Azospirillum brasilense: one gene and its partner. The protein of the gene in region 1 interacts with the protein of each later gene in a pairwise test. Links are inferred from orthologs where the notes say so. Each region holds a gene or a part of one and is shown in the gene's direction. Other genes may lie near its edges.

Region 1 (3,805 bases):
CCGAACTGCCCGGGCATCATCACGCCCGACGAGTGCAAGATCGGCATCATGCCCGGCCACATCCACAAGCGCGGCAAGATCGGCATCGTCTCGCGCTCGGGCACGCTGACCTACGAGGCGGTGGCGCAGACCACCGCGGCGGGGCTGGGCCAGACGACCTGCATCGGCATCGGCGGCGACCCGGTCAACGGGACGAACTTCGTGGACAGCCTGGAGCTGTTCCTGAAGGACCCGGAGACCGAGGGCATCATCATGATCGGCGAGATCGGCGGCGACGCCGAGGTCAAGGGCGCGGAGTTCATCCGCGACTCCGGGACCAAGAAGCCGGTCGTCGGCTTCATCGCCGGGCGCACCGCGCCTCCGGGCCGCCGCATGGGCCACGCCGGCGCGGTGATCTCCGGCGGCAACGACACCGCGGACTTCAAGATCGAGTTCATGAAGTCCGTCGGCATCGCCGTCGCCGACAGCCCCGCGAGCCTGGGTTCCACCATGCTCAAGGTCTTCAAGGGCTGATAAAGCGGTAGGCGGGACCCCATATTCCCGCCCACTGCCGAAGGACCGGCGGCCCCTGGCTTCTCTCCCGAGATCCAGGGGCCGCCCGGAGCCCCGCGACAAGCAAAAAAACTCTCTGAGGGAACCGGGCAAACGCCCGAGGCAAACATATGTCCGCTAATCTGGAGAAGACCTCGTTCCTGTTCGGCTCGAACGCCGAATATGTCGCGGAGTTGTACGCGCGCTTCCTGAAGGACCCCTCCTCGGTGGATTCGAGCTGGAACGGCTTCTTCAGGGAGCTGGACGACGACTCCCGCGCCGTCCTGAACGAGCTGAACGGCCCGTCCTGGAGTCTTGAGGAGGGCACGCTCGCCAACGGCGCGCTCGACCCCGTCGCCGCCTCGCTGGACAGCATCGGCGCCCCGGCCGCGACCAACGGCAACGCCGGCCTCGTCGCCCACGCCCAGCAGGTCTATGGCGGCATCAGCCACCAGCAGCTGCGCGCCGCGACGCTCGACAGCATCCGCGCGCTGATGCTCATCCGCGTCTACCGCGTGCGCGGCCACATGAACGCGCATTTCGACCCGCTGGGTCTCGAGAAGCGCGAGCCGCACCCCGAGCTGGACCCGGCGACCTACGGCTTCGGCCCGGGCGACATGGACCGCCCGATCTTCCTGAACTACTCGCTGGGCCTGGAGACGGCGTCGCTGCGCCAGATCCTGGAGATCCTGCAGAAGACCTACTGCGGGAACATCGGCGTCGAGTTCATGCACATCCAGGACCCCGAAGAGAAGGCCTGGATCCAGGAGCGCATCGAGGGCGGGCGCAACCACACCGAATTCACGGTGAACGGCAAGCGCGCCATCTACGAGCGGCTGATCGCCGCCGAGGGCTTCGAGAAGTTCCTGCAGCTGAAGTACACCGGCACCAAGCGCTTCGGCCTTGAGGGCGGCGAGTCGATGATCCCCGCGCTGGAGCAGGTTCTCAAGCGCGGCGGCCAGCTCGGCCTGAAGGAGGTCGTCGTCGGCATGGCCCACCGCGGCCGGCTGAACATGCTGACCAACTTCATGGGCAAGCCCTTCGCCGCGGTCTTCTCGGAGTTCCAGGGCAACCCGTCCAGCCCGCAGGACGTGCAGGGCTCGGGCGACGTGAAGTACCATCTCGGCACCTCGTCGGACCGCGACTTCAACGGCAACATCGTCCACCTGTCGCTGACCGCCAACCCGTCCCACCTGGAATGGGTGAACCCGGTCGTGCTGGGCAAGGTGCGCGCCAAGCAGGCGCAGCGCAACGACCTGGACCGCGAGCAGGTCATGGGCGTGCTGATCCACGGCGACGCCGCCTTCGCCGGCCAGGGCATCGTGGCCGAGACGCTGGGCCTGTCGGAGCTGCGCGGCTACCGCACCGGCGGCACCGTGCACTTCATCATCAACAACCAGATCGGCTTCACCACGAACCCGACCTATTCGCGGTCCGGCGTCTACTGCTCGGACATGGCGAAGATGGTTCAGGCGCCGATCTTCCACGTCAACGGCGACGACCCCGAGTCCGTCGTCCACATCAGCCGCATCGCCGCCGAGTTCCGCCAGAAGTTCAAGCGGGACGTGGTGATCGACATGGTCTGCTACCGCCGCCACGGCCACAACGAGGGCGACGAGCCGGGCTTCACCCAGCCGCTGATGTACAAGAAGATCCGCGCCCACGCGACCACGCGGGAGCTGTACGGCAAGCAGCTCGTCGAGGAGAACGTCCTCACCCAGGCCGAGTCCGATCAGATGATCCAGGACTTCATGAAGAAGCTGGAGGGTGAGTTCGAGGCCGCCAACTCCTTCAAGCCGAACAAGGCCGACTGGCTGGAAGGCAAGTGGTCGGGCCTGGAGGCCGCGAAGACCGACGACGAGCGCAAGGGCAACACCGGCGTGGCGATCGACGTGCTGCGCGAGGTCGGCAACAAGCTCTGCGAGTACCCGAAGGACTTCGCGATCAACTCGAAGATCGCCCGCCAGCTCGAAGCCAAGAAGAAGTCGCTGGAGACCGGCGAGGGCATCGACTGGGCGACGGCGGAAGCGCTCGCCTACGGCACGCTGCTGGTCGAGGGCAACGGCGTCCGCTTGTCGGGCCAGGACTCGGGCCGCGGCACCTTCTCGCACCGCCACGCGGTGATGTACGACCAGAACACCGAGAACAAGTACATCCCGCTGAACCACCTGCGCCCCGACCAGGGCCCGTTCGAGGTGCATGACAGCCCGCTGTCCGAGGCCGCCGTGGTCGGCTTCGAATACGGCTACTCGCTGGCCGAGCCGCACAGCCTGACCCTGTGGGAGGCGCAGTTCGGCGACTTCGCCAACACCGCCCAGACCATCATCGACCAGTTCCTCTCGTCGGGCGAGTCGAAGTGGCTGCGCATGTCCGGCCTCGTGCTTCTGCTGCCGCACGGCTACGAGGGCCAGGGCCCGGAGCACTCCTCGGCCCGTCCGGAGCGCTTCCTCCAGATGTCCGCCGAGGACAACTGGCAGATCTGCAACCTGACGACCCCGGCGAACCTGTTCCACGCCTTCCGCCGCCAGATGCGCCGGCCCTTCCGCAAGCCGCTGGTGCTGTTCACGCCGAAGTCGCTGCTGCGCCACAAGCTGTGCGTCTCCAGCCTGTCGGAGCTGGCCGAGGGCACGAACTTCCGCCGCGTGCTGGGCGAGACGGCGACCGACCTGCTGCCGAACGAGCAGATCCGCCGCATCGTCGTCTGCACTGGCAAGGTCTATTACGACCTGCTGCAGGAGCGCACCGCGCGCGGCATCAAGGACGTGGCGTTGGTCCGGCTGGAGCAGCTCTACCCGTTCCCCCGCTCCGCCCTGACCGAGGAGTTCGCCCGCTATCCGAACGCCGAGGTCGTGTGGTGCCAGGAGGAGCCGGAGAACCAGGGTTACTGGGCCTTCGTCGACCGCCGTCTGGAAGGCGCCCTCACCTCGATCGAGCACAAGGCCTCGCGCCCCAGCTACGCCGGCCGCCCGGCCGCCGCGTCGCCGGCCACCGGCCTGCTCAAGCGTCACAACCAGGAGCAGGCGAAGCTTCTGGAAGACGCGCTCGTCATCCGCTGACTCGACGCCCAGGCGTAGAACAAGAAAGTACGAGAGGAACTTATGGCTACCGAAATCAAGGTCCCCACCCTGGGCGAGTCCGTCTCCGAGGCGACCGTTGCCCGCTGGCTGAAGAAGGTCGGCGACGCGGTCGCCGCCGACGAGGCGCTGGTCGAGCTGGAGACCGACAAGGTCACGCTTGAGGTGAACGCCCCGTCCGCCGGCACGCTGGCGGAGAT
Region 2 (3,233 bases), on another replicon or contig:
TGCCGGCGAAGAAGAAGGCGATCTCCTGCGCGGCGGTCTCCGGAGCGTCGGAACCGTGCACCGAGTTGGCCTCGATCGACTCGGCGAACTCCTTGCGGATGGTGCCCTCGGCGGCGTTGGCCGGGTTGGTGGCGCCCATGATCTCGCGGTTGCGGGCGATGGCGTTCTCGCCTTCCAGAACCTGGAGCACGACCGGGCCGGAGATCATGAAGGAGACGAGGTCGTTGAAGAACGGACGCTCGCGATGCACGCCGTAGAACTGCTCGGCCTGGGCCTTGGACAGCTGGACGCGCTTCTGCGCGACGATGCGCAGGCCGCCGTCCTCGAACTTGGCGTTGATCTTGCCGGTCAGGTTGCGGCGGGTGGCATCGGGCTTGATGATCGAGAGGGTGCGTTCGACGGCCATGGCGGTGGGCTCCTGCTGGAAATGCGTTATGGGCGCCGCTGGTTTGGCCGGGGCGCCGATTGCGCGGGGTTATATAGCCGCTTTTCGGCCACGGCAACCGCTTCGTGAGGCCGCTTCGCCCGCCTTCGCGCGGCTGCCATGAAGGGTTGCCCCGCGGGTCCCGCTTCAAATTGCGGTTTCCCCGTGGTAAACCGGCGCCGATATGCTGCACATCAACGACCTGACGTTCCGCTACGGCGGACGTGTGCTGTTCGACCGCGCCACCGCGGTCGTGTCGAAGGGCCACCGCGTGGCGCTGGTCGGCCGCAACGGCACCGGAAAATCCACCCTCCTCAAGCTCATCGCCGGCCAGCTCCAGACGGACGCCGGAGCCATCGGCGTGCCCACCGGCACGAAGATCGGCATGGTGGCGCAGGAGGCCCCGAGCGGCGCCACCACCCTGATCGACGCCGTCCTGGCCGCCGACACGGAGCGCACCGCCCTGCTGGCCGAGGCCGAGACGGCCACCGACCCCATGCGCATCGGCGAGATCCACGCCCGGCTGGCCGACATCGAGGCGCATTCGGCGCCGTCGCGCGCCGCCCAGGTGCTGTCCGGACTGGGCTTCGACGCCGACGCGCAGTCTCGGCCCTGCTCCGACTTCTCGGGCGGTTGGCGGATGCGCGTGGCGCTGGCCGGCGTGCTGTTCGCCCGGCCCGACCTGCTGCTCCTCGACGAGCCGACCAACCACCTCGATCTGGAGGCGACCATCTGGCTTGAGGGGTACCTCAAGAACTACCCCCACACGATCCTGCTGGTCAGCCACGACCGCGACCTCTTGAACTCGGTCCCCACGACGACCATCCATGTGGACCAGGGCCGGCTGGTGACCTACGCCGGCAACTACGACCAGTTCCTCAAGCAGCGCCGCGCCAACATGGAGCGGCTGCAGGCCATGGCGACCAAGCAGGAGGCCAAGCGCAAGCACATGATGGCCTTCGTCGAACGCTTCCGCTACAAGGCGACCAAGGCCCGGCAGGCGCAGAGCCGCCTGAAGGCCCTGGAGAAGCTGGAGACCATCACGCTGATGGAGGACGACGCCGAGGTCGTCTTCAACTTCCCCCAGCCGGACGAGATGGCCCCGCCGCTGATCGCGCTGGACGGGGTGACCATCGGCTACGGCGACCGCGCCATCCTGCGCCGCGTCAACCTGCGCATCGACATGGACGACCGCATCGCCCTGCTCGGCGCCAACGGCAACGGCAAGTCCACGCTGGTGAAGCTGCTGGCCGGGCGGCTGGAGGCGATGGCCGGCGAGGTGAAGCGCCCGACCAAGCTGCGCGTCGGCTATTTCGCCCAGCATCAGCAGGACGAGCTGGACCTGTCGCTGACCCCCATCCAGCAGACCCAGCGCATCATGCCGCTGGCGCCGGAGGAGAAGGTGCGCGCCCATCTCGGCCGCTTCGGCTTCCAGCAGAGCAAGGCGGAAACCCGCATCTCCGACCTGTCCGGCGGCGAGAAGGCCCGGCTGCTGCTGGCGCTGATGAGCCGCGAGACGCCGCACATCCTGATGCTGGACGAGCCGACCAACCACCTCGATGTGGACAGCCGCGAGGCGCTGATCGAGGCGATCAACGGGTTCGAGGGCGCCGTCATCCTCATCAGCCACGACCCGCACCTGATCGAGCTGACCGCCGACCGGCTGCTGCTGGTGGCCGACGGCACGGTGCAGCCCTACGACGGCGACCTCGACGACTACCGGCGCTTCCTGCTCGACCGCGCGCGGGCCGAGCGCGCCGCCGCCAAGGGCGGCGAGACGGCGGATGCCGGGGCCAGCCGCAAGGACCAGCGCCGCGCCGCGGCGGAGGCCCGCGCCACGCTCGCCCCGCTGAAGAAGAAGGCCACCGACGCGGAGTCGCAGGTCAACAAGCTGACCGAGGAGAAGCGCAAGATCGAGGCGAAGCTGGCCGATCCCGCCCTCTACAGCGGTCCCAGCGACAAGCTGCAGAAGCTCCAGATCGACCTCGGCGTGGTGGACAAGAAGCTGTCCGCCGCCGAGGAGGCATGGCTTGAGCATCTCGAAGCCTATGAATCGGCGGCGGCGGAGGCCGGCGTATGAGCGTGCCGCGCAACGTGGCCTTCACCGGAGGCGCCTCGCTCCCCGCGACCGTCGCCCGCCGTGGGCGGCAGGACCATGGGGAGGAGCGGACCTCCGACGTCCTGGCCGCCTTCCGCGCCAACCTGCCGGACGGACGGGTGTCGCTGGGCGACCTGATCCAGGCGCTGGGCGACCGCTCGCTGGGCACCATCCTGCTGGCCCTGTCGCTGCCCACCATCGCGCCGGTGCCGCTGGGCGTGTCCTGCCTGTTCGACCTGCCGATCCTGCTCTTTTCCGCCCAGATGGCCTTCGGCAAGCGCGGCGCCGCCCTGCCCGGCTGGATTCTGCGCCGCTCGGTCAGCCGCTCCCTCGCCGCCCGCATGATCGACAAGGCGATGCCGCGCCTGACCGCCATCGAGAAGATGCTGAAGCCGCGCCACAGCCGCTTCGCCAGCATCGACGGGGAGCGCTGGTTCGGCGTGCTGGTGCTGCTTCTGTCGCTGACCTGCGTGGTGCCCCTGCCGCTGACCGGCTGGCTGCCCGGCTTCGCCCTGGTCCTGCTGTCCCTTGGCCTGATCGAGCGCGACGGGGCCGCCGTCGCGGTCAGCCTCGCCCTCACCGTGGCCGCCCTGGTCTTCTTCGCGCTGGTCGCCAGCAGCCTGTCCTACGCCGGCCAGACCCTGCTGGCCGCCACGTCATATCCCGCGTTTATGGCATAGCTCCCGCCGCTTCGGCCGGTTGCGGGGGAAC

The links.
Region 2: the proteins of AMK58_RS02560 (region 1) and AMK58_RS15955 interact in binary tests that used the Escherichia coli proteins (3 or more experiments, as listed by UniProt). The link is inferred for Azospirillum brasilense from one-to-one orthologs.

Annotation. Positions count from the first base shown.
Region 1 is NZ_CP012914.1:564,520-568,324, reverse strand. What follows is about bases 294-3,787. They hold AMK58_RS02560 (2-oxoglutarate dehydrogenase E1 component), read left to right. Parts: upstream 294-662; coding sequence 663-3,587; downstream 3,588-3,787. Other genes in these bases: odhB (2-oxoglutarate dehydrogenase complex dihydrolipoyllysine-residue succinyltransferase), read left to right, coding at 3,630-3,787; sucD (succinate--CoA ligase subunit alpha), read left to right, coding at 294-513. In the rest of the region: more of sucD, read left to right, coding at 1-293; more of odhB, read left to right, coding at 3,788-3,805. UniProt on the Escherichia coli protein: E1 component of the 2-oxoglutarate dehydrogenase (OGDH) complex which catalyzes the decarboxylation of 2-oxoglutarate, the first step in the conversion of 2-oxoglutarate to succinyl-CoA and CO(2).
Region 2 is NZ_CP012915.1:484,837-488,069, reverse strand. The notes cover bases 135-3,056. They hold AMK58_RS15955 (ABC-F family ATP-binding cassette domain-containing protein), read left to right. Parts: upstream 135-608; coding sequence 609-2,504; downstream 2,505-3,056. Other genes in these bases: AMK58_RS15950 (exopolysaccharide biosynthesis protein), read left to right, coding at 2,501-3,056; ndk (nucleoside-diphosphate kinase), read right to left, coding at 135-406. Outside these bases: more of ndk, read right to left, coding at 1-134; more of AMK58_RS15950, read left to right, coding at 3,057-3,202. UniProt on the Escherichia coli protein: Genetic data indicate it may be involved in ribosome assembly or function.